DNA from 4 places in the Mycoplasma sp. P36-A1 genome. Region 3 is predicted to be linked to each of the others. Evidence: riboswitches for the same ligand, from Rfam matches in the RefSeq annotation. Region 3 holds a riboswitch; each other region holds the start of a gene.
The links. A riboswitch is a leader RNA that binds a small molecule or an ion and turns the genes downstream of it on or off. The one in region 3 is predicted to bind cobalamin.

Region 1: another riboswitch for cobalamin. It lies ahead of ACD762_RS08050 (ABC transporter substrate-binding protein); the one in region 3 lies ahead of ACD762_RS06420 (pyridoxamine 5'-phosphate oxidase family protein).
Region 2: another riboswitch for cobalamin. It lies ahead of cbiD (cobalt-precorrin-5B (C(1))-methyltransferase CbiD); the one in region 3 lies ahead of ACD762_RS06420 (pyridoxamine 5'-phosphate oxidase family protein).
Region 4: another riboswitch for cobalamin. It lies ahead of ACD762_RS07955 (energy-coupling factor ABC transporter permease); the one in region 3 lies ahead of ACD762_RS06420 (pyridoxamine 5'-phosphate oxidase family protein).

What each region holds. Positions count from the first base shown of each region.
Region 1 covers NZ_CP168083.1:1,634,547-1,643,398, reverse strand. Annotated here, with positions in the region: gene ACD762_RS08090 (MucBP domain-containing protein) at 1-514, shown strand, start outside; gene ACD762_RS08085 (hypothetical protein) at 547-972, opposite strand; gene ACD762_RS08080 (hypothetical protein) at 1,201-1,395, shown strand; gene ACD762_RS08075 (LysR family transcriptional regulator) at 1,398-2,219, opposite strand; gene ACD762_RS08070 (YeiH family protein) at 2,323-3,300, shown strand; gene ACD762_RS08065 (hypothetical protein) at 3,326-3,727, opposite strand; gene ACD762_RS08060 (hypothetical protein) at 3,808-4,269, opposite strand; gene ACD762_RS08055 (hypothetical protein) at 4,287-4,688, opposite strand; cobalamin riboswitch at 4,986-5,156, shown strand; gene ACD762_RS08050 (ABC transporter substrate-binding protein) at 5,234-6,145, shown strand; gene ACD762_RS08045 (FecCD family ABC transporter permease) at 6,138-7,145, shown strand; gene ACD762_RS08040 (ABC transporter ATP-binding protein) at 7,147-7,911, shown strand; gene topA (type I DNA topoisomerase) at 8,206-8,852, shown strand, end outside.
Region 2 covers NZ_CP168083.1:1,734,830-1,743,681, forward strand. Annotated here, with positions in the region: gene ACD762_RS08425 (FecCD family ABC transporter permease) at 1-540, opposite strand, end outside; gene ACD762_RS08430 (ABC transporter substrate-binding protein) at 533-1,483, opposite strand; gene cobK (precorrin-6A reductase) at 1,486-2,223, opposite strand; gene cobJ (precorrin-3B C(17)-methyltransferase) at 2,223-2,945, opposite strand; gene ACD762_RS08445 (cobalt-precorrin 5A hydrolase) at 2,956-3,951, opposite strand; gene cobM (precorrin-4 C(11)-methyltransferase) at 3,941-4,702, opposite strand; gene cobI (precorrin-2 C(20)-methyltransferase) at 4,707-5,393, opposite strand; gene cbiD (cobalt-precorrin-5B (C(1))-methyltransferase CbiD) at 5,383-6,498, opposite strand; cobalamin riboswitch at 6,692-6,861, opposite strand; gene ACD762_RS08465 (MerR family transcriptional regulator) at 7,092-7,472, opposite strand; gene ACD762_RS08470 (MFS transporter) at 7,462-8,772, opposite strand; partial or broken gene ACD762_RS08475 (aldo/keto reductase) at 8,789-8,852, opposite strand, start outside.
Region 3 covers NZ_CP168083.1:1,322,989-1,329,736, forward strand. Annotated here, with positions in the region: gene ACD762_RS06410 (phospho-sugar mutase) at 1-1,100, opposite strand, end outside; gene ppdK (pyruvate, phosphate dikinase) at 1,629-4,277, opposite strand; cobalamin riboswitch at 4,453-4,631, shown strand; gene ACD762_RS06420 (pyridoxamine 5'-phosphate oxidase family protein) at 4,873-5,358, shown strand; gene citX (citrate lyase holo-[acyl-carrier protein] synthase) at 5,580-6,748, opposite strand, start outside.
Region 4 covers NZ_CP168083.1:1,610,871-1,619,722, forward strand. Annotated here, with positions in the region: gene ACD762_RS07945 (LysR substrate-binding domain-containing protein) at 1-152, shown strand, start outside; gene ACD762_RS07950 (FAD-dependent oxidoreductase) at 269-1,942, opposite strand; cobalamin riboswitch at 2,217-2,337, shown strand; gene ACD762_RS07955 (energy-coupling factor ABC transporter permease) at 2,478-3,227, shown strand; gene ACD762_RS07960 (energy-coupling factor ABC transporter substrate-binding protein) at 3,220-3,504, shown strand; gene ACD762_RS07965 (energy-coupling factor transporter transmembrane component T family protein) at 3,494-4,249, shown strand; gene ACD762_RS07970 (energy-coupling factor ABC transporter ATP-binding protein) at 4,234-5,133, shown strand; gene ACD762_RS07975 (BspA family leucine-rich repeat surface protein) at 5,149-7,212, opposite strand; gene tuf (elongation factor Tu) at 7,619-8,803, opposite strand.

The sequences.
Region 1 (8,852 bases), 310 kb from region 3:
GTATCTTAGATCAAATGGTATGGATAATGTTGATCAAAGTGGAAATACGATAAATGTTAATTACTATTATCAAAAAATAAGTGATGAAGATCCAATAAAAAAAGATGAACTTGTTGCTAAATTAGTCATAAAATATCTAGATATAGATACTAATAAAATCTTATTTAAAATTGATGAAACAACAATCGATGGACTTAAGTACACAACTATAAAAAAAGACTTTGAAAATTATAGATTTATTAAAGTTGAAGGGAATGAAAGTGGACTTTTTAGTGTTGGAACAACCAATGTTACTTATTACTATAAAAGTACATTAACTAATACACAAACACCTACTCCAAAACCAACACCAGAAAATGAAGATAAGCAAAATGAGAATATTAATAATGATACAGATAAGGATAAAGATGAAGTACAATTACCAAAAACAGGAAATGAATTTCTATTTATAAGTATTATGTTTGTTAGTTTCTCAATATTAGTATTATTAAGCAAAAAGCATTATAAAATTTAAGACAATCTAAAAGGAAGCTAGCTGCTTCCTTTTTAGTATTTCTTAAATTTTGTATATAATATTGCTACAGTTAAGAAGGTTGTAAACATAAATAATGATAAATATAATTTATTATAGTTATTTGAAACATAGTATTTTGGTCTAATATTTTTTCTTAAGGGTTTTTCATTAACTAAATTTTTATTAAAACAAATAATCTTATTAGTTTTAGCTAAATCATCAACTAAATAATTATTATTTTTGAATAAGCGATAAAATAATACATTGAAGATATTTTCTTCTAAATACGCATTTTCTTTTGAAAAACTAGTATTTTTAAAATCTGAATCTACAATAGAATCAAATTCGACAAGTTCTATAGTTTCACTAGAATAGATATCTTCATATACTACAAAAGAAGAAAAAACAATAGATATACAAGCTACCAATAATAATAAAAAAGACTTTTTATAATACATATACTAACCTCAACTTCAAAATATTTATGTAATAATATAATATAATTTTATATAATTAGGTATCAATATGCAAGTATTATAGATTATAAATATAGATAATGACTGATTATAGTAATAATATTTTATATATATTTTATTATAAGTAATATTGTTTTCTGATAGTTAATAATCATAATAGCTATTAGTGGTATAATAAATTAAAGGTTATTAAAAAAAGGAGGGATTAATATGGAAAAAGATAAAATTAAACGTTACCTATTAATAGTAGGAATATTTCAATTTGCAATTATATTTTATGCTATTCAAATAAATAATGAAGCTGAATCACTCTTTGCTAGATCAATTTTAATATATTCAATTGTTAGTTTATTAATAATAATCTATGTATATTTTAAATATGGAAAAGATAGAAATAAAAAATAGTATTATATCTTACTTATTTTTTTGAATAAATAATTTAAATAATCTAAAATTTCTTGATGTTTAGGTAGTAAATCAAAGTGTAAAACGAATATTTTTCTTGAATACATACTATTTAGAACAGAATAATTTTGATTATTACTAATACATTTAATAGATAAAATTGTGTTTCCGATTCCTTTGTTTACTAGCTCAGCAATTAATGTTGAACTGTTAATATGCATTACATTGTATGATTTAGTAGAGTTTAATAGATATAAATCATTATAATATCTAACTCCTGAATCATTTTCTCTATTTAAAAATAGATTAGAACTTGCATTGCTAACTAAAACTAATTGATCATGAAACACTTCTTCTTTTATTAGAGTTTTAGATTCGATAGGTTTTTCAACATAACCAAAACTAAGTTTTTTAGATATAACACCTTCTTTAATAGTCTCACTATTAGCTATTTCAATATTAAAATTAACATTAGGAAATTTAGAAAATAATAAACTAGCTATTTCATTAAAATAGAATTCTCCTACTGTTTGTGAAAAACCAATATTACATTCAAACTTATAATTAGCACTTTCATTTAATAATTCAATTGTATTATCCCAATTTACTAAGATTAAATTAGTTCTTTCATATAATATATCTCCTTTTATAGTTGGCTTTAGACCATGAGTTCCATTTCTTTCAAATAAAACAGTATCAGTTTCTATTTCTAAACTTTTAATGATTTTTGAAATAGCTGATTGTGTTTTATACAACTTTGATGCTGCTAAGCTAAAACTTTTTAATTCATAAACAATTTTAAAAGTGTATAGTTTATCTAACATAATTACCTTCTTTCTATTCCGTTAAGGAATATATAGTATTACTAATATGAATTATACTATATCTTATATTTGAGTTACAATAATATATGAAAGAAGTGATAAGATGAAATATTTACAAGAAATAAAATTAATAATTCCAGGTTTAGTTCTATCGTTTATTATTGCGGTATTTTCTAAGTATTTAGATAAGTACTTAAATGTTGGAGCAGCAACAATTGCTATAGTCATTGGAATTATACTTGGAAACATATTTTTTAAACAAGATGTCTTTAAATCAGGGACTCAATTTAGTGAAAAACGTTTATTAGAATATTCTGTAGCATTATTAGGGTTTAGTGTAACATTTAAAACTTTAATTGATCTTGGGTTAGGTTCTATTATTTATATTCTACTACAAGTAGTTATAACCCTAACAGTAGGATTTATTGTTGGTAAGAAACTAGGTTTTAGTAAAAAGTTTAGTATTTTAATGGGAGCAGGAAATGCAATCTGTGGATCTAATGCAGTTGCTGCGGTATCTGGAGCAATTGATGCTAAGGAAGAAGAAAAAGGGCTAGCAATAACGATGGTTAACTTATTAGGTACTATAATGATGTTTGTAGCACCTATAGTAACCTTTTACCTTTATAATAATGAAACATTTCATACATCAGCATTAATTGGTGGTGTATTACAATCAGTTGGACAAGTTGTTGCTAGTGCAGCAATGATAAATAATGAAGTATTAGATTTATCATTGATATTTAAAGTAGTAAGAATTCTTACTTTACTAATTGTTGTTCTATTAGCAACAAAGATGAATGATAGTGAAAGTAAAAAAAGTAAAGTGAAATTTCCATGGTATGTTATAGCTTTCTTTGTCATAGCTGGAATAAGTACGATTATATCTTTACCACAAAATGCTATTGCTAATATCAAAGATGTATCTGGTTGGTTTGATATTATTGCATTAGCGGCTATTGGTTTAAGACTTAATATTAATTTGATATTAAATCAAGGGTTTAAATTAATCGCTTATATATTAATAATTGCAACGATATCTTTGATTAGTTCAACTTTCTTAATAGGAATATTACTTTAAAAAAAAGCCAATTTCTTGGCTTTTTTTAGAGCTTGTTTATTAAAATTTCAATTTCTTTAATTAACTCTTTGGTATCAACAAATTTATTATAACTAATAGATTTATGTTCTTGATCGTTTTTAATGTTTATAAATGTTTCAACTTTCATTTTACTACTACTTTGATTTGGTGTTAGTTTGTCTAGTCTTAATAAATAATCTATTTGACACATAAATGGAGTCACACTCTTTTCTTTTTTAACATCAAATTGAACGGTAATAATATAATTACTGTTTTCAATATTACTTTCACTTTGCATGCTAGAAACTTCAAAATGTTGACTCTTAAAGTGATACTCTAAATCTTCAATAACTTCTTTAATCTGATTCTCATAAACTGAAAATGTATCGGCTATTGTTCTACCCTCAAAAAACTGTTCAGTGCTCATTATTAATACCTCCATAGTATTTTATAATTACATTATATGCCTCAATTCTTTTATAATGAAGTAATATACTTCAAATAAAATTATGAAAGAACTTTACCATTAATTACTTCTTTATTGAAGTGATTTAAATCTGCCTGATCAACTTTTGTAATAAGTAATATTACATTGCTTATTACTTTGTCAATACTAAAACAATTATTCATTGTTTTAGTGTGTTGATTATATTCATTATCATCAATACTGATAATAATTTTTTCAGTATTTTTTTTATTATCTTCAGCTAAAATAAGCCAATCTATTTCAAAGAATAGACTAAAATTGTAATCTTTTAACTTATTAGAATCATGTATTATTATATCTAAATTTATACAATAAATACTTTCAAATAACATTACATTAATTTCACTAATTTTATAATTAATATTATTAGTCACTAGCATTCTTTCTATATCTTTAAGTAATTGTAAGCTTTTATTTTCAAAAAATAATAGTTTTTGTCCAAAACTTATTTTATCTTGTGCATATTGTTTAATGTTTTTCATATCTAACCTCTTTTAAATTACGATTTAATTTCAAAATTAACATAATAAAGTATTTTATCTATTACAGTCTTTATATGCATATAAGAATTGTATCTTTTTTCAAATATTAAAGTATAGGAGTCTTTAGTACCTAAACTAAAGTAAGTTTCATGCTTAATATTACTTAAGTGTTCTCTTTCTTGTAAATGATCTAAATCTAAAGAGTAGATTAAGTTACATTCAAAGTGACTAAAATTATGATCAATAATATAAAAGAATAAAATTATATCATAACATTCTTGTTGAATATCATAACTTAAAGTATGAAATGTTGTATTGTAGTTATACTTATTTAGTTCTGATTCTATTTTACTAAAAGAATCAATTACTTGTGATTCAAATCCACTAACTACTTTAGAGAATGATTCTTTATACATCATAATTATCCACCACCTTTTTTGTATTATATCTTAATAAAATAATAATTAAGAATAATTTACTAATTTATTATTTTTAAACACTTTTTTAATTTATAAATTATTGACTTTGTATTCAATGTACTATAAAATATTGGAGTGTGCCAAACACTGAAACGAGAGTTTCTTTGCATTAACAAAATAGCGATTTTGGGGATTTAACTATTATAGTTAAATCCTTTTGCCATTTCTTGTATCTTTTACTTAATAAGTATGAATTCATATTGCATTTTTAGTAGTTCAGTTATATAATATAGGTGTAAATATAATAAGTGAATTGGTGTTTTAAACATAAAATGGAATCTAGTTAAAGTCTAGAGCTGTCCCAGCAACCGTAAGATTGACAAAAGCTTTATAACCACTGAGAAATCGGGAAGGAAAGTTAGTAGGATGAAATCAAGCCGGTATACATGCCAATCTATAAATCCCTGGGTTATGGAAAAGTGTAATTATATCATTTAATCATAGCTTCAGGCTATGATTTTTTTTAATTAAAAGGAGAAATAAAAATGAAAAAATTAGTAAAAGTATTATCGATGATCGCTTTAGTATTTTCTTTATCATTTCTAAGTGGATGTTCAAGTTCAAGTGATACTAGTCGTTATGGTGATGATGTAGAAAAACCAGAAAAATTAGATAGAATTATATCTACTTCACCTTCTAACACTGAAATATTAGCAGGATTAGGATTAGCAGATAAAATTGTTGGTAGTGATTCTTATTCAATTGATAGTGTAGAAGGTTTACCTAAAGATATAAAAACATTAGATTTCATGAATCCTGATATTGAAACTCTAATAGCTTTAAAACCAGATGTTGTAATTGGTGCAGAAATCAATACTGTTGATGGTAAAAGTCCTTTAGATGAATTAAAAGATAAAGGAATTAAAGTATTGTATATTCCTACTGCAAAAACTTACAAAGAAATTACTAAAGATATTGAATTCTTAGGTGATTATACTAGTACAACTGATAAAGCAACTGAAGTAGTTAAATCTATGAATGAAACATATGATAAAGTTAGTAATATTGCTAAAACAATTCCTGAAGATAAAGTTAAATCTGTTTATGTAGAAGTAAGTGGAGAACCTAGTATTTTTACTACTGGTAAAGACACTTTTATTAATGATTTAATTTCTAGTGTTGGTGCAAAAAACATTTTTGCTGAAAACGAAGGTTGGTTCTCTCCAAGTGTTGAACAAATTATTACAGCTCAACCAGATGTTATTTTAACTACTGAAAGTTATGATACTGCTGCAGTTAGTAAAATTTTAAAAAGAAGTGATTTTAAAGGACTAGATGCAGTAAAAAATAAACAAGTATTTGCTGTTGATTACAATGCTAGTAGTAGAGCAAGTCAAAATGCCGCTAAAGCTTTAGAAGAATTTGCAAAAACAATTTATCCAGAATATTATGAATAAAAGAATATTACTATTAGTAGGAATACTATTAGTAATCTTTTTAGGAGCTGTATGCATTGGCTCTACGAGTATACAATTATCAGAACTTAAGGATATTTTTCTTAAGTTCTTTCTAGGTATTGAAAACGAATCTATAGATAATAGTAAATATTTAATTGCCACTACTATAAGATTGCCAAGAGCATTAGTTGTTTGTTTAGTAGGTGGAGCTTTAGCAGTTAGTGGAGCTATAATACAGTCAATATTAAATAATCCAATTGCAACTCCATATACACTAGGAGTTAGTAGTGGTGCAGCATTGGGTACTGGATTAGTAATAGTTAGTGGCTTTGAAATAAGTAAAGTTGGCCAATTCAGCATGCCACTAGTTGGGTTTTTATTTGGTTTTATTACTATCTTAATAGTTATTCAACTTGCAAATAAAACCGATGTTAACTTAAGTGATTACAGCATAATTTTAAGTGGAGTAATTATTTCATTATTTATAAGTGCTGCTTTAACCTTAGTATCAGTCTTTAATCAAGAAAAAATGAATCAAATAACATTATGGCAATTAGGATCTTTTTCTGGTCGTGGCTGGAGTCAACTAACAGTATTAATACCATTTTTATTAGTTTCTTTCGTTTGGCTAATGTTTTATATCAAAGATTTAGATATTCTTAGTTTTGGAACAGACTCAGCGCACTCTTTAGGAATTAATACTACTAAAACTAAAAAGATATTATTAATAATAACAACGTTAATTAGTGGATCATGTGTTGCAATTTGTGGAATAATTGGTTTTGTTGATTTAATTGCACCTCATGTTGCAAGAAGGCTAGTGGGAGCTAAACACAACAAGCTACTACCAGCAACCTTTTTGGTTGGAGCTAGTTTATTACTAGTTGCTGATACAATGTCACGAACATTGTTTGCGCCAATAGAACTACCAATTGGAGCTATAACAGCAGTCATTGGAGTCCCATTCTTTATCTATATATATACAAGAAAGGCACTTTAATATGAACAAGTTAACAGTTAAAAATGTAAGTGGAGGATACAAAGATAAATTAGTTGTCAAGAATAACTCTTTTGAATGTTTTCCAAAAGAACTTACTTTTATAATAGGTCCAAATGGGTGTGGTAAATCAACCTTATTAAAGTGTATATCACAAATGTTAGATTATACTGGAGAAGTCTATTTTAATGATGAAGATGTTTCTAAGATGGAAAGTAGACATAGAGCACAGAAAATTGCCATGTTTTCTCAAATGTCGATGGTAAACTTAAGCTTTACAATATATGATACAGTTATAACTGGAAGGTTTCCTTATCTAAAATCTAAACTCGCGACCTTTACAAATGAAGATAAAGAAATTACTTATAAGGCTTTGGAAATGGTAGGGTTATTAGAAGAAAAAGATAAGAAATTATCTTCTTGTTCTGGAGGACAATTACAACGAGTTTTGATTGCTAGATTAGTAGCTCAAAATCCTGAAGTAGTTATAATAGATGAAATAACTAATCACTTAGATTTTAAGTATCAAATTGAAGTTTTAGATTACATCAAGAAATGGGCAGCTTCAGAAAATAAAATAGTTTTAGGAGTACTACATGATATTAATTTAGTTAATTCATATGCAGATAAAGTAATGCTTATGAAAGAGGGAAAACTAATCAATTCAGGTACTACTGAAGAAATACTAACTAAGGACAACCTAGAGAATTTATATGGTATGGATGTTCAGGGATGGTATGAAAAAGTTTATAAAAAATGGTTTAAATAATAACTTATATTTATAAAATATTCTTGTATGATACTATAAAAGGCTTTTAAAAAGAGGTGTATTTAGGTAACCACCACTTTTTTAAAAGCCTTTTCTTTGATAAATATTAAAAATATTTAGGATTATTAATTAATTGGCACTATTATGATTTAGATAGATAATTTATAGCTTATAAAAGGGTAGTAATAATAAAAAGTATGCATTATACAAGAGTGTATTCATTAATAAAACACGCTAGAATATTGACAATTTTTAAATTTTAAGGTACAAATAATATGCAAAGGGAGTGATACAATGGCAAGTAAGCTATTAATAGTCGAGTCTCCGTCAAAATCGAAGACTATAGAAAAATACTTAGGTGAAGACTACCAAGTATTATCTAGTAAAGGGCATATACGAGATCTTGCTACCTCAGGAAAAGGTGGCCTTGGAATAGATGTAGACAATGGGTTTGTTCCAACTTATAAGAACTCTAAAGATAAAAAAGATGTAATTAAAGAATTAAAAAAAGCTGCAAAAGGAAAAGAAGTTTTTCTTGCAACTGACCCCGACCGTGAAGGAGAAGCAATTTCATGGCATTTAGCACAAGTACTAAAATTAGATGAACACGAAAATAATCGTGTTGTTTTTAATGAAATCACAAAGGATGCAATTGTTGAAGCGTTAAAGCATCCAAGACCTATAGATATGAATACAGTTCATTCTCAAGAAACAAGAAGAATGCTTGATCGTATTATTGGTTTTAAATTATCAACATTGTTGTATTCTAAAATAAAGTCTAAATCTGCAGGTCGTGTACAATCTGTAGCTTTAAAACTTATTTGTGAAAGACAAAAAGAAATAGATGCTTTTATTCCAGAAGAATACTATACAGTAGAGGCTAAATTTAAGGAACAAGAAATTGAATTTGAAGCTTCACTAAATAAGTATAAAGGTAAAAA
Region 2 (8,852 bases), 410 kb from region 3:
ATCATTTGATATAAAGATAATAAAATTTGATATTGCTGAGCTTAAGGAAGCTATTGCAACCCCTACTAATATTAATGCTGTATCATTATTTTTACTTTTATTAGCTATTACAATTATTATAAAGGCTGTTAACAGTGCAAAGACAAAAGCGCTAATACCAATGGCTGCTGAACCTAATATTTGCACAAACCCTAGCATTATAGCTAGTGTTGCTCCTAATGCAGCTCCTGAGCTTATACCTAATATATATGGGTCTGCTAAAGGATTTTTAACTACTGCTTGCATTGTAAGTCCACTACAACTTAAGGCTGCTCCTATTACAATTGCTAACAATACTTTAGGTAATCTAATACTAAATACGATATCTCTTACAATTAATGATTGTTCACTTAAATTATTATTTAAGAGATCTTGTAACATTTGCATAATATTTGCTATAGGAAGTTTACTTGTACCTATACTTGTAGCAATAAACATTAATAATACTACAAGCATACTTCCTATTATTAATTTTTGTTTGTAGTATTTATCTTTATTCATGCATTCCTTTATTTAAAATATTAAGACCATCTATATTTCTAATTCCACTACAATAGCTTTCTCCTAAGGCAATTGCAAACACCTTGTTATTTTTTACTGCATCAAGTTTTGCTAATTGCTTATTAGCTGTGATTGTTTTGATTGATTGTTTTGACATATCTTGATTATCACGATCCATATATACTGTAAATATTACATCTGGATTTAAGGTTAAGATTGCTTCAGCATCAATGCTTTTTCCATTAGCATCAATTATTTCACCATTCAAATTTGTAACCATGTCACCAACTAATGAATCTTTACCATACACTGTTGCTTCATTATTTATATATTCTATGACTAATACTTTCTTTTTAGGACTATTCTTAGTTTTTTCTTTTACTTCTGTTACTTTATTTTTCATTTCATCTACTATTTTTTGAGCTTTTTCTTCTACTTTAAATATTTTCCCAATATTTAAGATATCACTATATTCATTTTCTAAAGTTCTTTTACTTTGAGCTGTATTGCTTGCAATAAAGGTGTTAATTCCTTTTTCATGCCATTTATTAACATCACCTAATGTTTTTTCATTGAAATATGATGACCAACTTATTATCATATCTGGTTTTAAAGCAATGACACTTTCTTCATCTGGTGTAAAATCTTGTAAATAATTTACTTTTTTAAAGGCTGTTGCATATTCATCTTTTACTTTATGATCTAATCCTGCAGCTGCAACTATATGATCTTCAAGTCCTAATGCTAACATTGTTTCTATTGAATTTTGATAAACTACAAGTACTTTTTCTGGCACTTTAGTAAATGTTTGATCTTGTTTGTTTTTGTTGCTGTCATAATTACTTATTGTTAAGTCATTTGGATTATTAGTATTACCTTGATTGCTACATGCAGATAGCAATACTAGTAATACTATTACTGTTATTCTTTTAATTATCTTCATTTTTAAATTCCCTTTAATCTTTCATAAATTCCATCTATGTTTAAGCCATTCTTATCAAAATTATCAACTATTAATAATTGTATATTTAATTCATTACAACTATCTATTTTTTGTTTCATTCCACCAACTTTGCCACTATCTTTACTTATCATATATTTAGCATTTATATTTTCAAGCATGGCTGTGTTTAGTTTGGTTGTAAATGGTCCTTGCATAGCAATTATATTATTTATTGGTATATTAGCCTGATATAGTGTTTTTAAACTGTTTTCCATTGGCAATACTCTAAAAACTAAACGATGTTTATAGTCTTTTACTTTTAAATATGGTTCTATTACTTTTGAACCTGTTGTTACTAAGGCTTTACCTTCATTTTTATTTAAATATTGTACTAATTTATCAAAGTCAGCAAATACTATGGCCTTATCTATTTCTAAATAGTCTCTTTTTAATCTAATATATTCTACTTGATTGTGTTCTACTACTTCTTTTAATAATTTAGTAATGATTGTTGCATAAGGATGAGTTGCATCAATAATCAAATCGTATTGTTGAACTAATATATTTAGTTCTTCTTTACTTTTTTGACCATGAATTATTGTGATATCATGTTTTATTTCTTCTAGCATTTCAACCCCATGACTTGTAGCTACTGATACTGTTATATCCATATTTAGTGGTTTTAACTTTAATACTAGTTCTCTAGCATCACTTGTACCACCAAACACTAGAATTTTCATTAGTAATTATAGCCTCTTGGTGTTACTAGGTTATTATCAATTATTCTAGTATTTTTATTTCCTATTATTACTGTTGTAAACATATCAATATCTTTTTCATCTAACTTTGAAAGCATCATTACTTTAGCAATTTGATTTTCTCTTTCAATATTTTTTACATAACCACATGCTAAATCAGCTTGTGAATTTAAGGCAATATCTATTACTTTTTGTAAATAGCCAAATCTTTTTTTACTTGTTGGATTATAAAGCACAATCACAAAACCACTATCTATAGCACTTTTGACTCTTTGCATAATTTCATCTAGTGGTGTTAGTAAATCACTTAATGAGATTACTGCAAAATCGTGTATTAAAGGTGCTCCTAGTACTGCAGCTGCTGAGTTTGCTGCACTAATTCCAGGGATTACATTTATCTCAACTTTCATTTGTTTCTTTTCTTTTAATTCATAACAAAGTCCTGCCATTCCATATATTCCAGGATCTCCTGAACAGACCATTACTGTTTTTTTACCAGATTCTGCAGCATCTAATGCTAACTGTGTTCTTAATACTTCTTGTTTCATTGGACTTTGGATTATTTCTTTATCTTTTATTAAATCTTTTATTAAATCTAAATATACGGTATAACCACTAACTACTTCTGCTTCTTGGATTACTTTTAATACTCTAGGAGCTATTAAATCGTGGTTTCCTGGTCCTAACCCTACTACATGTAACATATCTTTTCTCCTACATTTCTAATATTTTTATTTCACTTTTTCCTATTGCTATAGTCATTCCATCATGTTTTTGTTTATGTAATAATATTGAAGCATTATTATCAAATGCTTTAATTGATCTTTCGCAAACATTGTCGGTTGCGGTTATTTTTTTCACAAAATCTGATGATGGAAAGTCTCCTTTTACTTTATTTAGAGTTTGTGCTGAATAGGTTTCAAATAATAAGTTGTACTTTCTTATTAGTTGCCATAAGCCTTCTTCTTTATCTTTTAAATCTATTGTTGTTAAAGCTTTAATTTGATTAATATTAATATTGTTTTCTTTAAGTGTTTTTAAAAAGTATTTTTCTATTTCAAAAAATGGCTTATCTTTTCTAACACCTATTCCAATAATGTATTCTTTAGGTATAAGAATACATTCATTTTCTTTTGCACTTAGATTTTGATTTTTTGTAATGATTATTTTTACTGCTGATTCAGCATCAATTATTGTATTGTCTAAATTATTTATTGGTATTTCACTTATAATATTAATTTTTTCTTTGTTTAATAATGTTGATGATATTTTTTTTATCTTAGATTTATCTTTTATATATAAATGGTTAAAAACTGCAAAGTTATCTATTGCAAAGATATTTTGTGTATCTGTTGCTGTTGTTATTACTGGCGTAGCCTTTAGGATTGTTGCTAATTGTTTTGTATATTGGTTTGCTTGGCCTATATGTCCTGATAGTAATGAGATTACAAATTGTTTATTATTATCTATTACTATTATTGCAGGATCATTAGCTTTACCATTTAAATATTTAGCTACTTTTCTAATTGCTATTCCTGTAGCACTTATAAATATTATTAGATTTGCTTGTTCAAAACCTTTTTTTATGAAGTTATCTAAGTTGGTTGTTTTATCATAGTTAGTTGTTAAAAAATCACTCTTTTGTATTATTTCTTGGCTAATTTGTTGTCCTTCATTAGTAAAACTAATTATATATGCATTAGTTTTCATTGAGACCTTTTCTAAATTCTGTTGTAAAGTTTTTATCATATAATTTAGATAGTTCATAATCACTATCTAATGTATTACCTACTATTATTAAGGCTGTTTTAGTTATGTTGTTATCTATTGCTGTCTTTTCAAGATTTTCAACTGTTGTTCTAAAGACCTTTTCTTCTGGCCAAGTTGCTTTATATACTATGGCAGCTGGTGTATCTTTGGCATAGCCACCTTCTTGTAAGTCTAAGCATAGTTGTTTAATCAATGATAATGACAAGAACATTACCATTGTGGCTTGGTGTTTTGCTAATGATTTAATACTTTCTTTTTCTGGAACTGGTGTTCTACCTGGTGCTCTTGTTAGTATTATAGTCTGAGAGACATTGGGTAGTGTAAATTCTAAGTTTAAGGCTGCAGCAGCACCAAAGAATGAACTTACTCCAGGTACTACTTTGTAAGGTATATTTATTATATCTAAACGATCCATTTGTTCTTTTATTGCTCCATAAATGCTTGGATCTCCAGTATGTAATCTAACTATTATTTTGTCTTCTGCATGATTATCTTCTATTATTTTTATCACTTCATCTAAATTTAAATAGGCACTATTATGTATTTGAACTTCTTTTTTAGCATATTCTAGTAATTTAGGATTTACTAGTGATCCTGCATATATTATTACATCTGCTTGTTCTAATAATTTTTTTCCTTTTACTGTAATTAGTTCTGGGTCTCCTGGGCCTGCTCCTATAAAATATAACATTTTTTTAGTTCCTTTCTTTTACTATTAATAATGTAAAATAACTATCTATATCTTTAGCATCCATAATATCTTCATAAATTTTTTCATCTTTCATGCTGACTTTTTCAACAATGCTTGTTTTGTATTTATCATTATTTGTTTTTAAGTATTCAATTACTTTTTCTAATTCTTTTCCATTTTTCATTAGTACTTTATTACCATCTAGTTGTAGATGTTGTTCATACCCTCCATATGTAGATGGAATTATATGAAGTTGTTCATTATGTTCACATAATGAAGTATTTAGGGCTGCGGCTGCGGCTGTAAATGATGTTATTCCTGGTATAATTTCAACATTGTATCCTTTTTCTTGGATTATTTTATGGATATACATGTATGTTGAATATACTGTTGGATCTCCTAGTGTAATAAAGGCTACATTTTTATTGCTTGCTAGTAATTCATCTATTGTATTTGCTGCTTTTTCATACATTTTATTTCGATCATGTGTTTTAGACATTGCTGTGTGCACACCTACTATTTCTGTTGTAGTTGGTATATGTTCTTTAACAATATTATAGGCAGTTGATTGTTCATTTTTACTTTGTGGTATTACTACAACATCTACTTCTTTTAAAACTTCAACTGCTTTTAAGGTTAATAATTTCGCATCTCCAGGGCCTATTCCGACTCCATAAAGTTTACCTTTCATATCTATTCTCCAATTCTTTGATATATTCATTAGCATGTTCAGACTCAAATACTTTACCTTGAACTGTATTAAATGCTACATATTCAATTTGTATTTGTTCTTTAGCATGTATTTTTAGAATTTTATTTATTGCTTTTACTATTTCTTGATAGACCATTTCTTTTTTATCAGTTTTATTAACTAGTTCTATCATTTCATCTGTTGTATTTGCACTTGCTATTTTTTTTATTGTCTCATAATCTACATGGGCAAGTGCAGCACAGGTTGCAAAGACAAAACTACGACTATCACCATACATTGAATGGGTATTCATCATTCCACTTGCAACTTTTACTATTTTTCCAACATGGCTGATTAATAATATTTTTTCTATTTTTAAATTAATACAGTATTCTATTGTTTCCTTTAAAAAGTTTGAATATGTTACAATGTTTGCTTCTTTTAAATTTAAATTATTTAAAGCAAAGTCTTTTCCATAGTTTCCTGGACATAGAACTAAAATCTTGTTATCATAATTTGCTTTATGATGTGATAGTTCTAAATTTATTGTTGCTATTAGGGATTTAGTTGACATTGGATTTACTACTCCAGTAGTACCAAGTATTGAAATTCCACCTATAATTCCTAATTGTGGATTAAAGGTTTTTTTGGCTATCTCTTCTCCATTTTCAACACTTATTACTACTTTTATGCCTCCTTGATACTGTGCACTCTTTATTTCTTCTTTTACTTTGTTAGTAATTCTTTCTAAAGGAACTGGATTAATGGCACTGCATCCGATTTCTCTTTTTAAACCTTTTCTGGTAATTGTACCTACACCTTTACCACCAGTTACTTCAATTCCTTCTTTTATTTTACTAACACTGACATATATTTTTGCTTTGTCTGTTGCATCAATATCATCACCACCATCTTTTACTACATAACAAGATGTTTGGTTGTTTTCTTTAATTAAATCATACACATTTATTATAAATTGATCATTATTATTCTCAAATTTAAGATGATCTATTTTTAAATTTCTCAATAAATATCTTGTAGCTACTTGTGCTCCTACCATAGCGCACGTACCTGTTGTGTATCCTTTTCTAAGTTTATTATCCATATAGCTCCAACCTTTTTACATACTAAACAATTTACAATTTGAGTGAAAGTAAGTTATTTGTTATGTTTATATTAGTAATCCTAGACGTTTTATTTTTAAAATAAAAAAACACCGTATACGACGGTGTAGAAAAGTTGTTTTTATTTAATATGTTCTAAAATATTAAAAAACAATACGCCTATCTATCGTAAGTCGTACTATTAACATTAAAGACAGTATCCTGACTTAAGCTTTAAAACACACATTTAATGCGCCTTCCCAAAATTAATCAGTGGCTTTTTGCATTAGTGCTATGCTATTACAGTTGCGAGACAGTGTTAGATTTTAACTAAACTTCCTGGACCCTTATTGTTTAAGTATTCAATTTGATTACAACTCTATTCTATTCTAGATTTTAACTTATTGCAATACTTTCTTTTTATATTTTTTAATTTTGTGCACTTATTATATTTTAAATTAAAACTTATTTCTATCAATTATATATATGAATTATAATTGTTTTTAATATTAATTTACTGTAATAAATATTTTCTAACTAGATACAAAAAAGAAGAATAACACTTTAGTTAAGGTGTTTTCTTCTTTTTTATTTCTTATTTATTTAGATTATCTACTGCATCTTTCATATGAGTATCATAGTTATCTATTTTATACATTAGATAATTATATGTTTGTTGAAGTTCTTCTATATTTTCATTAATGATTTTAGCTTGCTTCTTTAAAATTATTTTTCTTTGTTCCACTGTTTTGCTATCATTTTCATATACCAATGCTACATATTCTTTTAAATTTTCTATTTTCATTCCTGCTTTACGCATTATTTTTGCAAAGTTTAGTTGATTTATATTTCTTTGATTAAAATTTCTAATACCATTGCTATTTCTTTCTACAGGCATGATGATACCTTCTTTTTCATAGTATCTAATTGTATCATTGCTTAAGTTAGTTATTAAAGATACTTGCTTAATATTCATTGTTCATTCCTTTACCTTTCATAGTAAAAATTATTACAAATGATATAAACATGAAAACACTCATTATTAAAAATTCTGTTTTGAAGTTTGTTGTTGTTGCTACTATTATACTCAAACCAATTGGTCCTCCAATTTGATGCATAGTATTTGTTAAACCACTTGCAACTCCAGCAAGGCTATCATCTGCTTTGTATACTCCTGCAGAAGTTATAGGTGCTAGTACTAATCCTTGTCCTGCACCAATTAAAATCATTGGCAAAGCTAAAGATTTAAAATAACCTAGTGATATACTTGCTTGTGATGTCCAGACTAATCCAATAAATATTAAGGCTGATCCTACTAATAATATTTGTGTTTGCTTATATTTATTAGCTAAAGCCGGTAATTTCATTGCAACAATAAAGTTTACTACTGTTAATGGTAAAAAGCCCATTCCTGCTTGTAATGCACTAAAATGATATTGGTTTTGCATTATTTGCGGTAGTATAAACCAATATGGTAACATTGCCATCATAAATAGCATTCTAACTAAATAAGCTTTAGTTCTTATATTATTACTAAATAGTTCTAGGGGTAGTATAGGATATGTTATTTTCGATTGGCGATAAATAAATACTAATAAAATTAGTATACCTACAATGATTAATTTAATTTGATTATTAATTAAGCCAAATATTAATATTGTTAGTGCTATTACTGATAATAAACTTCCTATATAATCTATTTTAGTTTTTATAGGTGGTGTTTCTTTGACATATTTAAATGTTAAGAATAGTAATATTAAAGTAAATGGAACATTTATAAGAAATCCAGCTCTCCAAGATATAAGACTTGTTAGTCCTCCTCCAAGCAGTAAACCTATACTTGATCCAATTCCAGCTGTTGCTCCATAGTATGATATAGCTTTTTCTCTTTGTTCTCCTTGATAGTTATCCATCATTAAAGCTAATGTTGTAGGTGCTAATATCGAACTTCCTATTCCTTGAAAAGCTCTCATTACCACCATAAATTGTGCGTTTACTGCAACACCTATCAATAGTGAACTTAGCATAAATATTATAAGTCCTATAATAAATATTTTCTTTCTCCCTATTAAATCAGATAGTCTACCACTTAGTAGTAAAAACCCTCCAAATGTTAAAGTATAAGCATTTGAAATCCATGATAGGTCTGTTGCTGAGATATTTAGACTTTCTTGAATTTCTACAGAACTAGTAAATATGATGGAATTATCCATTATAATTAAAAAATATGCTAGTAGTGTAATTGGTAATATCATTCCAAATTTTTCTTTTTTCATTAAATGCATCTTCTTTCTATAATCTACTCATAAACCATTCTACCATTTTTGGATCTCTGTGGTCAAAAAAAGCTGATTCT
Region 3 (6,748 bases):
TTTGTTAAATTATATTTATAGGCAACTTCTTTACCTAGATCACTTGTTACAATTGTATCAATCATCACTGAATTATCTTCTAATTTATTTTGTTTATATCGATAACTTAGGATGTATTCTAATAATATTGCTCCTAGTTCATTTCCTGATAAAAGTTTGAATTCTCCATTTTTTCTTCTAACACAAACTCCTACACGATCACAATCAGGATCTGTGGCAATTACATAATCAACATTAAGCTGATTTGCTTTTTCTATTCCTAAAGCAAAGGCTTTAATATCTTCTGGATTAGGTTCTGGTGCAGTACTAAAATTTGGATCTGCATCCATTTGAGCTGGCACCTGAAAAATATGGGTAAATCCAGCTTGTTGTAGTGCTTTAGGAATTATTGGTCCACCAGCACCATGTAATGGTGTATAAACTATACCATGATTTCTTACATCTAATTCCTTATTTATCATACACTCTACAGCAGCATCAACAAATGGGCGATCATCTTTAGAATCTAAGAAATGAATAAGTTGGTTATTACTTCCAAAATTATCAATATCAATTTCTAATTCATTTTTTATTTGATCTATTTCATAGACAATTTTGCTTATTTCATCAGGTAATATTTGACAACCATTAGCATCATATACTTTATAACCATTATATTCTTTTGGATTATGACTTGCTGTTATATTTATTCCTGCAGCACAGTTCATGTACTTTATCATATATGAAAGTTGTGGAGTTGGTCTTAAATCTTCAAATATATATGCTTTAATATTTTCTTTTGCTAATAAATTAGCAACTAATGCTGCAAAATCTTGTGAAAATTTACGGTTATCATAAGCTATACATACTCCACTATCATTAATATCATAATGTTTTTTCTTTAGATATTGAATAAATCCTAATGTTGTTTTTGCTACAACATAATGATTTATTCTATTACTTCCAGGTCCTATTTTTCCTCTAATTCCAGCAGTACCAAATTCTATTTTCTGTGAAAAAGCATCTTCTTTTTCACTTTCACTCATTAAAAATAATTGTTTTTTTATCTCAGGATTTATTGTAAATGATTCAATCCATTTTAAGTATTCATTTTTACGCATTTTTTATCACTACTCCTTCACACTTTATTATAGCAAAATTTAATAATATCTTAAACTGTTTAGACAAATTATCCTATGTAAAAGACTATTTTAAACTTAGTTGTACAATATAAAGTTAAAACATCTGTTCTTATTTAATTTAGGATATGAAATACTACAAAAGTATTACTATTTTTTGTCATTCTTAATCGCAAAAAAGGCTACAATTTTCTTTTTATCCTACTCATTACTTAACATCAAATGTTTATAATGAAACATTTTTAATAACCTTAATCTAGTTTTGATTTGATTTAGTACATTAATATATAGATGTCTTTGTATAGTGTTATAATCTTTACATATTAAATCACTTTTTTAGATATACTTATTCTTATATTATCAACACTTACTAGTATGAATGATTATTCTATAAATTAATGATTATCACTTCTTATGTGTTTGATTACACTTATAAAATTTACTTTTGTTTTAACATACAAAAACCCACACTATAATATATAGTATGAGTTTTTGGTAATATGTATAATATTAGTAATTATTTACACTTAGTAATTTAAATGCTGTTGCTTGTGCTATAACAAGTTTTGCAAGTGATATTCTATATGGTGAACAAGATACATAATCTAGTCCATATTGATAACATAGAAGAATTGATTGTGCTTCTCCTCCATGTTCTCCACAAATACCAATTTTAATTTTAGGATCATAATTTCTTACTTTATCTGTGGCCATTTTTACTAATTGACCAACACCATTTTCATCCATTACAGCAAATGGATCTGCCGCAATTATTTTTTGTGATATGTAATCATTAGAGAATTTAGAAAAATCATCTCTTGAGAATCCATAAGTCATTTGTGTTAAATCATTTGTTCCAAATGATACAAAGTCAGAATATGGTGCTAAATCTTCAGCGATTAAACATGCTCTTGGTGTTTCTGCCATTATTCCAATTTTATAATCTATTTTTGTATTATGAACTTCACATAGTGATTCTATTAAATCAACTATTTGTTTTCTTATTTTAGTCAATTCATTTTCTGTTGTTACTAGTGGTATTTTAATATGTGGAACTATATTAATGTTTAGTTCTTCATTTATTTCAATAGCAGCTTCTACAATAGCTTTTGATTGCATTAAATAGATTTCTGGATATGTGATTGCTAAACGGCATCCTCTATGTCCAAGCATTGGGTTAACTTCTTTTAGTTGTGAAGATCTTTCTTTTATATATGAAACATCTAAATTTAAGGCTTTGGCAAGTCTTTCTTCATCTTCTTTTGTATGTGGTAAAAATTCATGTAATGGTGGATCTAAAAGTCTTATATTAACTGAAAGTTCTTTCATTACTTTATAAATTTCTTTAAAGTCTTTCTTTTGATGAGGGAATAGTTTATCTAAAGCTTCTACTCTTTTTTCTTTAGTTTCAGCTAGAATCATACTTTGAATATCAATAATACGATCTTCTTCAAAGAACATGTGTTCTGTACGACAAAGTCCAATTCCTGTTGCTCCAAACTCTAAGGCTTTAGCAGCATCATGTGCATTATCAGCATTTGCTCTTACTTCCATTAATGCATATTCATTTGCCCATTCCATTAATGTTGATAATTGATCAGGCATAGCTGTTGTTTCAATATCTATTTTACCTTCATAAACATTACCAGTTGATCCATCTACTGAAATCCAATCACCTTCATCGTAGATTTTTTCACCGATTTTAACTTTATGATTTGCATAATCTAATTCAACATTTTGGCATCCTACAATACAAGTTCTTCCCATACCACGAGCTACAACTGCAGCATGTGATGTCATTCCACCAGTTGATGTTACTACTGCATTACAATAAATCATTCCTTCAATGTCATCTGGAGTAGTTTCATGTCTTACAAGTATTGTTTCTTCACCTTCATTTGCTTTTGCAGCTGCAGTTTTTGCATCAAAATAAATTTGTCCATTTGCTGCTCCTGGAGATGCAGGTAATCCTTTTGAAATTGGTTGTAAGTTTTTAATTTCATCAGCATCAAATGATGGATGTAATAATTGTTCTACTTGATCAGGATGAACTCTTGTGATTGCTGTAATTTTATCAATGATTCCTTCATTGTACATGTCTACTGCAATTTTTAAAGCTGCTAAAGCTGTTCTTTTACCACTTCTTGTTTGTAAAAAGTATAGTTTTCCATCTTCTACTGTAAATTCAACATCTTGAACATCTTTGTATGAGATTTCCATTTTCTTAACTATTTCAAATAGTTCATCATATATTTTAGGCATGTCTTCATGCAATTTTTTTAATGGCATAGGTGTTCTAATTCCTGCTACAACATCTTCACCTTGTGCATTAATTAAATATTCACCAAATAATTCATTATCTCCTGTTATTGGATTTCTTGTAAATAAAACTCCTGTACCACTATTGTCAGAGAAGTTACCAAATACCATAGATTGGATGTTAACTGCTGTTCCAATTGTATGTGAAATATGGTTCAAATCTCTATAAATTATAGCTCTTTCATTTTGCCATGATCTAAACACAGCTTCAATTGCCATTTTAAGTTGCACATATACATCTTGATAGAATGCAATTCCATTATTGTTTTCTTTTACAATTTCCTTAAAAGCTTCAATAACTTCTGCAAGTGCTTCAACTGATAGTTCATTATCATGAACTACATTATATTTAGCTTTAATCTTTGCTAATCTATGTTCAAAAATATCTCTTTTTATTTCAAGAACTACATCAGAGAATATTTGAATAAATCTTCTATAACTATCATAAGCAAATCTTTGATTATTTGTTTTTTTAGCTAAAGCCTCTACTGTTACATCATTTAAACCTAAGTTTAGTACTGTATCCATCATTCCTGGCATTGAAACAGGAGCACCTGAACGTACTGAAACTAATAATGGATTATCAATACCACCAAATAATTTTCCAGTTGCTTGTTCTACTTCTTTTAAACTTGAATCTATTTGTAATTGTAATTCACTAAAAATTGTTTTGTCATTTGCATAATATTCATTACAAGCTTGAGTTGTAATTGTAAATCCTGGTGGTACTGGTAAGCCTTTATTAGCCATATATGCTAAGTTAGCTCCCTTTCCTCCTAATAGATTTACCATTGATCTATTTCCTTGATTAAACAAGTATGTATACTTAATTGTTGCCATTGTTTTCACCTCTCAAATATTTTACATTTATAGTCTATCACAAATTGTAAACGCTTACAATAGATATAGCTATAATTTTTTGAAATAGTTTTTGCCTTCTATGATAACTACTTTTTATATCTAGGACACAACTACTGTTTGTTATTGCATATTGTAAACTGCAGTGCTATAATATTAGTGTAATAACATGTAAGGTGTTGAAAGACTTAAAAGGGAATCTAGAAATGCTAGAGCTGTCCCAGCAACTGTAAAGTGGATCATATATTAGTATACCACTGAGTTAATTATTAACTTGGGAAGGTTATATATGAAGTGAAACCAAGCCAGTAGACCTACCTTATTGAATCGTCCTGGGTATGACAATATTATTAAAACTTGAACTTAGGACTTTACTCATTCTAAGCTCACAAAAAATAACAACTCAAAAATACTCTCTGAAATAAATATATTCAGGAAAGTTATTACAAAAAGGCAGTTTATGCTGTTTATATATTTTAAAAAAGTTTGCTTCCATCCAAAGCAAACTTTTTTTATACTTCTATTGTTTTGTCTTATTTTTATTGCTATTATTAGTTTATGAATGGAGGTTTTTCTTATGTTTAGAGAAATGAGAAGATTTAAGCAAGGTTTAGCAACAATGGAAATTGATGCGGTTTTAAATAGAAACAGTTCTGGTGTTTTAGCTTTAAATGGTGATGATGGTTATCCATATACTGTACCCTTAAACTATGTTTATCATGATGGTAAGATCATTTTCCATGGTGCAAAAACTGGGCACAAGATTGATGCTATTAACAATAGTTCTAAAGCATCTTTTTGTGTTATTGATAAAGATGATGTTGTAGCTAAAGAATTTACATCAAAGTTTAGAAGTGTTGTTGCTTTTGGAAAGGTTACTTTAATTTGTGATGATGTTTTAAAACAGAAAACCATTGAATTACTCTCTTTAAAGTATTCTAGTAAATATATGAAAGAAGCTTATAAACTAATTGATGATGAGTGGAATTTCTTTCAAATGTTTGAATTAGAGATTGAACACATAACTGGAAAAGAATCTACAAAATTAATGATGAATAAATAATTTTAACAGTAAAAGGCCTACAAAATGATGTAGGCCTTTTTTAGATTTTTATTTACTATAACTAATTACAAATAATGATACCATTATAATAATTGTTAATAATTGAATAAAATTTAAAATTTTCTTTTGAATTTTGCTCATATAATCAACTCTTTCGTATGTATATTATAATTATACAATAATGTTAAAAGAATTAATATTTAAAACATTTATAATACAAATTATTTTATTGTTATTTTAAATAATTGATAATTATCTTTTATTAAAGCTATTATGAAAGTTGCTGCTAACATATCTGCACTTCCACCACAACTTATATTATGCTTTAAACAATACTTTTGTATATAATCATAATCATTAGTGTTAGTTGCTAATGATTGTAGTTTATTTAAATGATCAAGACTACTTCTTTTAATAATAGTAGTATCTTGTAATAGAGAAATAAGTAATAAATATGTTTTAGTATCATCTCTTGTAGTTAAATAATAAGGAACTATTTTATCAAAAAGAATATCATATCCATTATAGGCATACTCTCTTATTCCACCTATTCCATGTTGTTTATAAATACTTATTCCAGCACTATTATTTTTAAGTGCTTCAAAGTCAGTAAATATGTCTTTAGATAGAGTTTTTATTGCAGCACTTGCATCTGTGTAACTACTACTTATACTTAAACCAGCTAAAATCATTAGTATGGTAAAAATAGCACCTTTATGAGTATTAATTTTATTAGTTGCATTAAACATAGCTTTTTCCATTTCAATTCCTAATATTCTTAACTCTTGAAAGTCTTTAAGGTTTATATCTGTTAATTTATTATATAATGGTGCTAATACACTTATACTTTTTATAAATGTTTTATAATCCATATCAGAATGTGAACCTTGTGTTTTAATTCCTACACAACCAAAATTGTAGGGTTTATTTATTTCATTTATTAAGCCATATAAAACTAAATTGCTATACACTTCAGCTTTATTATTAAAAATATCTTCTATTATTATTTTTTCAAAATATTCTTTTAACTGTTCATATGAATGTCTTTGGCTTCTTACACATATTTTAGCATTTTCATCGCATATAAAACATGTTCTTGCCGCAATGTTAAAGTCTTTTCTAGAATATTGAATATCTTGATAGTATACATCTAGATCTATTAAACGTCCTATGAAGCTATCTTCTACTTCAATCGCTTTTAATTTAGCACTTTTAACTTCTTCACTACTAAGTATGTACATTATTAAACCTTCATTATCAGAAGTCATATAAAAATCGTTAATATTAAGTTTATTAGCTAATATCATATAAGCCTTAATTACTGCATATGCTGTGTAATGATTGTTTTTATTAGCCCCTACATAATTAGCTTTTATTACTAATAATGTTT
Region 4 (8,852 bases), 290 kb from region 3:
AATATTTAAAGTCTAATAAGTTTATAGCTTTAGATTTATTAGATTCAAAGCTGTCTACAATAAATTATGCTGTTACTTTAAAAGGTAAATCACTAAACAAGATGTACCTTGATATTATTGAATGTTTCAAACTAATCGAAAATAAACTATAAAAAGCTTCATTTTAACAGTGCTATAGTTAAAAAAGTAGATACATTTACTACAATGTATCTACTTTTTAAGAATATATTTTAATTTTTTTATATCACTATTTAAAATAGCTCGACAATTAATTATGAGTACTGTCAGTATTAAATAAATATGTTAAGTAAAAGTCCATTCCTGCACTTTGAACTAGAACATCTTTAAAGCCCATTTGTTGAAGTATAATAGCACTATTATATGCTCTTGGTGCAGACATACAGTATACTACAATAGTTTTATCTTTATCTAATTCTTGATATCTAGTTCTTAACATTCCAATAGGAATGTGAACAGAGCCTTCTATTTTACTATGTTTTCTTTCAAAGTCTTCTCTTACATCAAGTGTTACAACTTCATCTTTTATTGCATAGTATTGTCTAGGATGAATAAACTTCACAAGATTGTTTATAACATTTTCTGAAACATACCCTACCATGTTCACGATATCTTTTGCAGAAGAAAATGGTGGAGCATATGCAAGTTCTAAGTCCATTAGTTCAGTAATCTTTAAATTTGTCTTAATTGCAGTAGCTATTATATCTATTCTTTTATCAACACCTACAAAACCAACAATTTGTGCTCCTAATATTTTTTCAGAGTTATCAAAAATAGCTTTAATAATTATTGGTGATGACATTGGATAGTACTTAGCATGTGATGCACCTTTTACAATAACTACTTTATAATCAATATTTTCTTTCATTCCTTTTTTCATCAATTGTTTTTCATTATTTCCAGTACTAGCTGCAACTTTATTAAATATTTTCACTATACTTGTACCCAATGTACCACTATATTTTTTAGGATTATTATTTAAAGTATCTGCTAAGTATCTACCTTGCTTATTAGCAGGACCTGCTAGTGGTATCATTGTTTTACTACCATCTATGTAATCATTGACTTCTATTACATCACCTAAAGCATAAATATCTTTAATATTTGTTTCTAAATATTCATTAACTAGTATTCCACCTTTAGCATTTGTTGAAATACCACTATCGATTGCGAGTTTACTATTCGGTTTAACACCTATTGACATAATAACTAACTCACTTTTTAAAACTGTTCCATCATCTAAGAATAATCTTACTTCATTATTATCATCTTCTATTTTATTTAAACCTCTATTTAAGTATAATATCACATTATTATCAGCTAGTTCTTTATGAATTAATTGAGCCATTTCAAAATCTAAACTTCCTAATACTTGATTTTGTTTTTCAATTAAATTTACTTCTAAACCTAAATGTCTTAAATTTTCTACCATCTCTAAACCAATAAAGCCACCACCAACTACACTAACTGTCTTAATGTTATTAAACTCGATATACTGTTTAATTTTTATAGTATCTGGAACGGTCCATAAACTCATAACTTTTTTATTATCGACACCTTCAATATTTGGAATAATTACTGATGATCCAGTAGAAATTACAAGCTTGTCATAGCTTTCAATAAATTTTTCATTTGTTTTAATATTTAAAACCTCAATTGTTTTATCTTCTTTATTAATACTAATTACTTCATTATTAACTAAAACATTAATATTAAAGCGATCTTTCATTATTTGAGGACTTACTAATAATAAATCTTCTTCATCTTTTATTATTCCTGAAATATGATATGGTAAACCACAATTTGCATAAGATATAAAAGGACCTTTTTCAATTATGATTATCTCAGCATCCTTATTTACTCTTCTTAAACGAGTTGCTGTACTAGCCCCTCCAGCTACTCCTCCTATTATTACAACTTTCATCTTAATTCCCCTTTCTCTTTTTTTTCATCATATATATTATAATATATATTTAATGTATAAGTGCTAAAGTAACTTATATTTATTATTATAATATTTTTTTAGATATTAGTTATTTATTATCTATGAATTGATTTTATATAAATATATTTTATGCAATACTATTTTATTGTAGTATTTATTACTGTTTTTAAGTTATTTGTTAACTTACAGTTGCTTTTTTATAAATAGTGGCATAGAATAAAGTAGTAATATATAAATACTAATTTAAAAGAAATAGGAAGCTAGTTAAATTCTAGCACTGTCTCGCAACTGTAATTGTCTAGTTTTATTAAACAAAGCCACTGATATATTTTGGGAAGGCATAATAAAATGATTAAGCATAAGTCAGGATACTAACTTTTAAATTCGATGGTACAACTTACGATGAATGAGTGTGTTATTTTTTTTATGTCTTTAAAATAATAAGTAGTTTTTCATTGAAGCTATTGCCTATTTCTATATTGCTTAAACAATATATATGAAAGGTAAGAATTATATGAAACTTGAAAAAAAAGAAAGAAGAATTGTCTTAAAAATGTTTATCTTTATGTGTGCATTTGCTTTTACAAATAATGTATCGGCTATGCATATTATGGAAGGCTTTTTGCCTCCAGGTTGGAGTATATGTTGGAGTATTGTTGTAATTCCTTTTTTAGTCTGGGGTTATTTCAATATGAAGAAAGAACATGATAATAATAAAAATACTTTACTATTATTTGCAACTTGTGCTGCTTATGTTTTCTTAGTGTCTGCATTAAAACTACCTTCAGTTACTGGTTCATCATCACATGCAACTGGAATAGCATTAGGTGCAATTTTGTTAGGGCCATCTCCCATGGCTATAATTGGCTTTATTGTCCTATTATTTCAAGCATTAATCTTAAACCATGGAGGTTTAACTACTCTTGGTGCTAATATATTCTCTATGGCTATTGTTGGAGCTTTTAGTGCCTATGCAGTATATATCTTATTAAAAAAATTAAAAGTAAAACCAGCTGTTTGTATCTTTGTTGCAACTCTAGTTTCTAACCTAGCAACTTATAGTACTACTGCTTTACAACTTGGACTAGCATTTCCTGATCCAAGTGGTGGAGTTATCGCTTCCTTAATTAAATTTTTAAGTGTCTTTGCAATTACACAAATACCTCTTGCACTAGTAGAAAGTATTTTAACAGTTATGATTTTTGAAGGTATTAAAAATAAAGATGTCTTTTCTAAAGATACAAAGGAGCTTATTCATGAATAAAAAAATTACTTATCCAATATTAATTATAGCTGCAATTCTTTTAATAATGATACCTCTAGTGCAACTATCAGGTAATGAATTTGTTGGAACTGATGATCAAGCAGTAGAAGCAATTACACAACTTAATCAAACATATACTCCTTGGTTTGATAATATCTTTGATATATCGGATGAAATGGAAAGCATCTTTTTCACTTTGCAAGCAACAATAGGTGCTTTTGTATTAGGTATTGCTTTAGGTAGAATATCATCAAAGAAAAATACTAATGAAGAGTAAAAATGATTTAGAATCTTCTATTATTAATACTACAATTGCTCAAAAATTACTATTTCTATTATGTAACATTATTATTTTAATGCTTAATGATAGTCTTATAATCTCAGTTATTTATATAACTATTTTATTACTCATGTATTCTCTATACAATAAAACTATGCTTCACAAAGCTAAACTATTACTAACTTTATCAATTTTCACTGTAATTGCTATAATACCAATTCTATTTGTTTTTGATAATAGTAATATTATAGTTTCTCTATATTCTTTAAATATCACAGAACAATCTTTACAGGAAAGTAGCATTTTGTTTTTTAGAAGTTTTGCTATGATGCTCAATATGCTAGTATTTATTAGTTATGCAAATATTAATGAATTATTAATTTATCTAGAAAGAATTAGATTTCCTAAATTATTAATATCACTTATGTTATTGACTTATCGACTTATACACTTGTTACTACATAAAGCTAAAATAATTAGTAATGCTCAACACATTAGACTAGGTTATATTAACTATCGTAGAAGTCTAAAAAGTTTAAGTTACCTTTTAGCTAATTCTTTTACTAAGTCTATTAATCAAAGCCAAGAAATAAATAATTCCATGGAACTAAGATTTTTTAATACTCTTATACCTATAGTTCAATCAAAGAAAAGTTGGAATATAACTTTACTATATTTACAAATTATTTTATTTACAACTACATTATTTATAAAGGAAGTATATTTATGAAAATACAATTAACTGATTTCTATTTTGCTTATTCTAAGAATAATAATATTCTTAATGATATAAATTTGTTAATAGATAATAATGATTGTATTGGTCTTATTGGTCCAAATGGAGCTGGAAAGTCTACTTTATTAAAGTGTTTAGTAGGCTTAAATAAAAAATCTAGTGGACATTTTTTTGTAAATGAAATTGAACTAGATTATAAAAGAAAGTCACTAATAAATTTAAATAAAAATATTCAACTGTTATTTCAAAATCCTGATGATCAGATTATATTAGATGATGTTAGATCTGAAATAGGATTTGGATTACTAAATCTAGGCTATTCTCAAGATTATGTACTTAATAAAATAAATATAATAGCTAATAAATTAAATATTACTAAACTTTTAGATCAACCAATTCATACTTTAAGTTTTGGTCAAAAGAAAAAAATATGTTTAGCTAGTATATTAGTATTGGATCCTGAAATTCTTATTTTAGATGAACCAACTGCAGGATTAGATCAAGCATCAATAAATGATATGTTAGTTACAATCAATGATATTAAAGCCAATAGTAATATTAGTATCATAATGTCATCTCATGATTATGAGTTTATTTTAAATAATTGTTCACGTATTGTAATGTTAGAAAATGGACAAATTAAAAGTGATACTACTAAAAATATCTTTGTTCAAAATAATTTAGACTTACTGAATTCTTCACTTAATAGTAACTATTTGAAGTTACTATCTATATTAAATAAAGAATATAAAGACTTCAATTATTATCAATTAAACGATGTTATAAATTGGATTAAAAACACAAAATGATATAAAAAACCATTCAATATGAATGGTTTTTTGTTGCTATTTTATGCTCATTACGCTAAATTTAGACAGTTGTCCAAATAATAGTCAAATAATTTATTATGCCTTTAGTAATCTTCCTGAAGCATTATATCTTCTTGTAACATTACTAGTTCTTTTTCTTTTTGAATTATATGTTTTAACATTTCTTGATGCATTGCCACTTTTATTGCTTCTTAATACACCATTACTATTATAATTAAAAGTTGTAATTTTAGTTACTCTTTTTGTAGCAGTTCTATTAGTCACAACTAAACGTTGACGCTTACTATTAGTACGATAAGTAGTAATTCTTCTTGTTCTATATACACCTTTACTAAAGTTAGAATCTTGAATTATTCTAATATTACGTCCATTACTTCTTCTTGTTAATTCATAATAAGAAGTTCTATTTTTAGCACGTGTTTGCTTAGTAGTTCTTCTTCTATTTATAACACCATTACTATGATAAGTTCTTAGATCTCTTTCACTCCATACATTATTGACATTAGTATAGTATTTATAGTAATTTCTACTTGCATTTCTTAGATTAGTATGTCTTACAACTTGTTCTAATGTTGTTCTTCTACCACTATTATTAAAAGTTGTGATATTACGTGTTCTCCAATTATTATTAGTTGTACTGAAGTAAGTATATGTTGTTGTTCTAATAATTACATTACTAGTATTTCTTTGAGTAATACTTGTAATTCTATTACGTGAATCTCTAACAGTAGTAACTCTGTTTACAGTAGTTGTGCTACCATTACTATTACCACCAGTATTCGGGACAGTATTATTAACTACAGTTACAACAATAACTGCACTTTTATTACCAAAAGTATATGTTACATTATATTTTCCTGCAACACTTGTATTAACATTTCCACTTACAATTATATCTTCAAACTTTACTGTCTCTTTACCATGTGATGCAGATTCAAAATTATTAACTGGTTGCCAATTTGTATTGATGTTAATATTGCTGCTTTTAACATTTATTACAACATTTTTTTCTGCGACATAAGTTCCATTATCACCTTTATTATAGTTAGCTACTAACAAACTACTAGAATTAAATATTTTTTTACTATTTAATCCTATCCATCTTCCACTATATACTGAATTATTAGTATTAATGTTTGGTAGATTTACTGAACTATCAAAGCTATTATTACTTCCTAATGTTATATTCTTTAGGTTAAATAAACCTGAAAACATATTTTCTTTTGAAGTAACATTATCCATATTCCAATTTTCTATATTAAGAGTTTCAAGATTTGACATATTTTCAAATGTATTACTTAAATTAGTTAATTGATCTGTGTTAAAATTACCAACAGTTAAACTTTTTAAACTGCTCATATTTCTAAATGTACTGCTCATAGTTTCAACTGAACTTGTATTCCATTTTTCTATATCTAAGTATTCTAAAGAATTTAAATTGTTAAACGTACCTGCTAATGTTTCAACATTACTTGTATTCCAATTAGAGATTAATAATTCTTTAAGATTAGTCATACCAGCAAATGAATTATTCATTTTAATAAGACTAGCCGTATCCCAATTCTCTAAATTTAAGTATTCTGTTTTTTTATTATTTAATAAAAAATTAGAAATTGATTGTAAATTATTTACTTTCCAATTATTTAAACCAGTAACATGAAGATTTGTTGTGTTAGCAAAAAAGCTGTCTGCTACAGTTAAGTTAGTAGTATCTACATTATATACATCTAAATGAGTTAAAGAAGATGCATTTCTTAAAAAATTATTTGCTCTAATTACATTACTAAAATTTAAATTATCAAAACCATTTATTGTTTGTAAACTATTAAAGTTATCAAACATACCAACCGTTACTTCACCTAAAACTATTTCACCTGTTATGTTGACAATTTCTACATTTTCTATTTCTTCATCTGTAAAGTATATAGGAAATTGTTCAATGTTACTAGATGGGAATTCCCCTTCACCTAGTGTAAGAATATTATCAACTAAACTTACTTTTACTGTACCAATACTAATATTTGTTCTGCTTTGACTAATTTTAGTATTTGTTTTTTCATCAGCTTTTATTTTACTGTTAGTCGTAAAAGCAAACAATAATAACATCATAACTAATATTCTGATACGATTTTTATTCATTATATATCCTCCTTATGTAATACTTTTTAAACACATGTGTTGTAAATATAATATTAAAATCTAAAAAAATTGTCAAACATGAAATTCACATATAGTATACTTTAATATAAAAAGAACTGTAAACTAACAACTAAATAATAATAATTATATTTTATTAAAATTTTAGATATGAATATTAAACCAGAATAGCTATTAATTCATATAAACATTCAATATTTAGGATTAAGAAAGTGAATATATTTTACAGTAACATCGAATCATTATAATGTAATTATTGATAATATGTGATTAGCTATTTTATAAATTAGCTAATCTTATTTAAGGCTAAAAAAAGACTGTAGTGTATGATATAGATCAATACATTACAGTCTATTAAAGTTTAACTTTAAGTTATATAATTACTTAATTATTTAATAATTTCAGCAACTACACCAGCACCAACAGTTCTTCCACCTTCACGGATTGAGAATTTAGTACCTTGTTCTAATGCGATTGGAGCAATAAGGTCAACAATCATGTTAACATTGTCCCCAGGCATTACCATTTCAGTGTCTGCAGGTAACTCAACAACACCAGTTACGTCTGTAGTTCTGAAATAGAATTGTGGTCTATAGTTTCCAAAGAATGGAGTGTGACGTCCACCTTCTTCTTTTGAAAGGATATAAACTTCTCCACGGAATTTAGTGTGAGGAGTAACTGATCCTGGTTTCGCAAGAACTTGTCCACGTTGAATTTCTTCACGGTTTACACCACGAAGAAGTGCTCCTACGTTGTCTCCAGCGTAAGCTTCATCTAGTAATTTTCTGAACATTTCTAATCCAGTGATTACAGTTTTGTGAGTATCTTTAAGTCCGATGATTTCTGCTTCATCATTAACTTTGATTGTTCCTCTGTCAATTTTACCAGTTGCAACAGTTCCACGTCCAGTGATTGTGAAAACGTCTTCTACTGGTAATAAGAATGGTTTGTCAGTATCTCTTTCAGGAGCTGGGATGTAGCTATCTACAGCGTCCATTAATTCGATAATGCTTGCTTCCCATTTTTCTTCCCCTTCAAGTGCTTTTAAAGCTGATCCTCTAATAATTGGAGTATCATCACCTGGGAAATCGTATTCTGAAAGTAAATCTCTTACTTCCATTTCTACTAAGTCGATTAATTCTTCATCGTCTACCATATCACATTTGTTTAGGAATACAACGATGTAAGGAACACCTACTTGACGAGATAATAAGATATGTTCTCTTGTTTGAGGCATAGGTCCATCAGTAGCAGAAACTACAAGGATTGCTCCATCCATTTGTGCAGCTCCAGTAATCATGTTTTTTACGTAGTCAGCGTGACCTGGGCAGTCAACGTGAGCGTAGTGACGAGTTTCTGTTTCGTACTCGATGTGAGATGTAGAAATTGTGATTCCACGTTCTTTTTCTTCTGGTGCATTGTCAATATCTGCATAAGATGCAGCACTTCCACCAATTTTTTTAGCTAGTACTGTTGCGATTGCAGCAGTTAATGTCGTTTTACCATGGTCAACGTGTCCGATTGTACCGATGTTAACGTGAGTTTTACTTCTGTCAAATTTAGCTTTTGCCATTTTATAAAATCCTCCTGTGTATTTTTAACTTTCTTTATTATTTTATAAA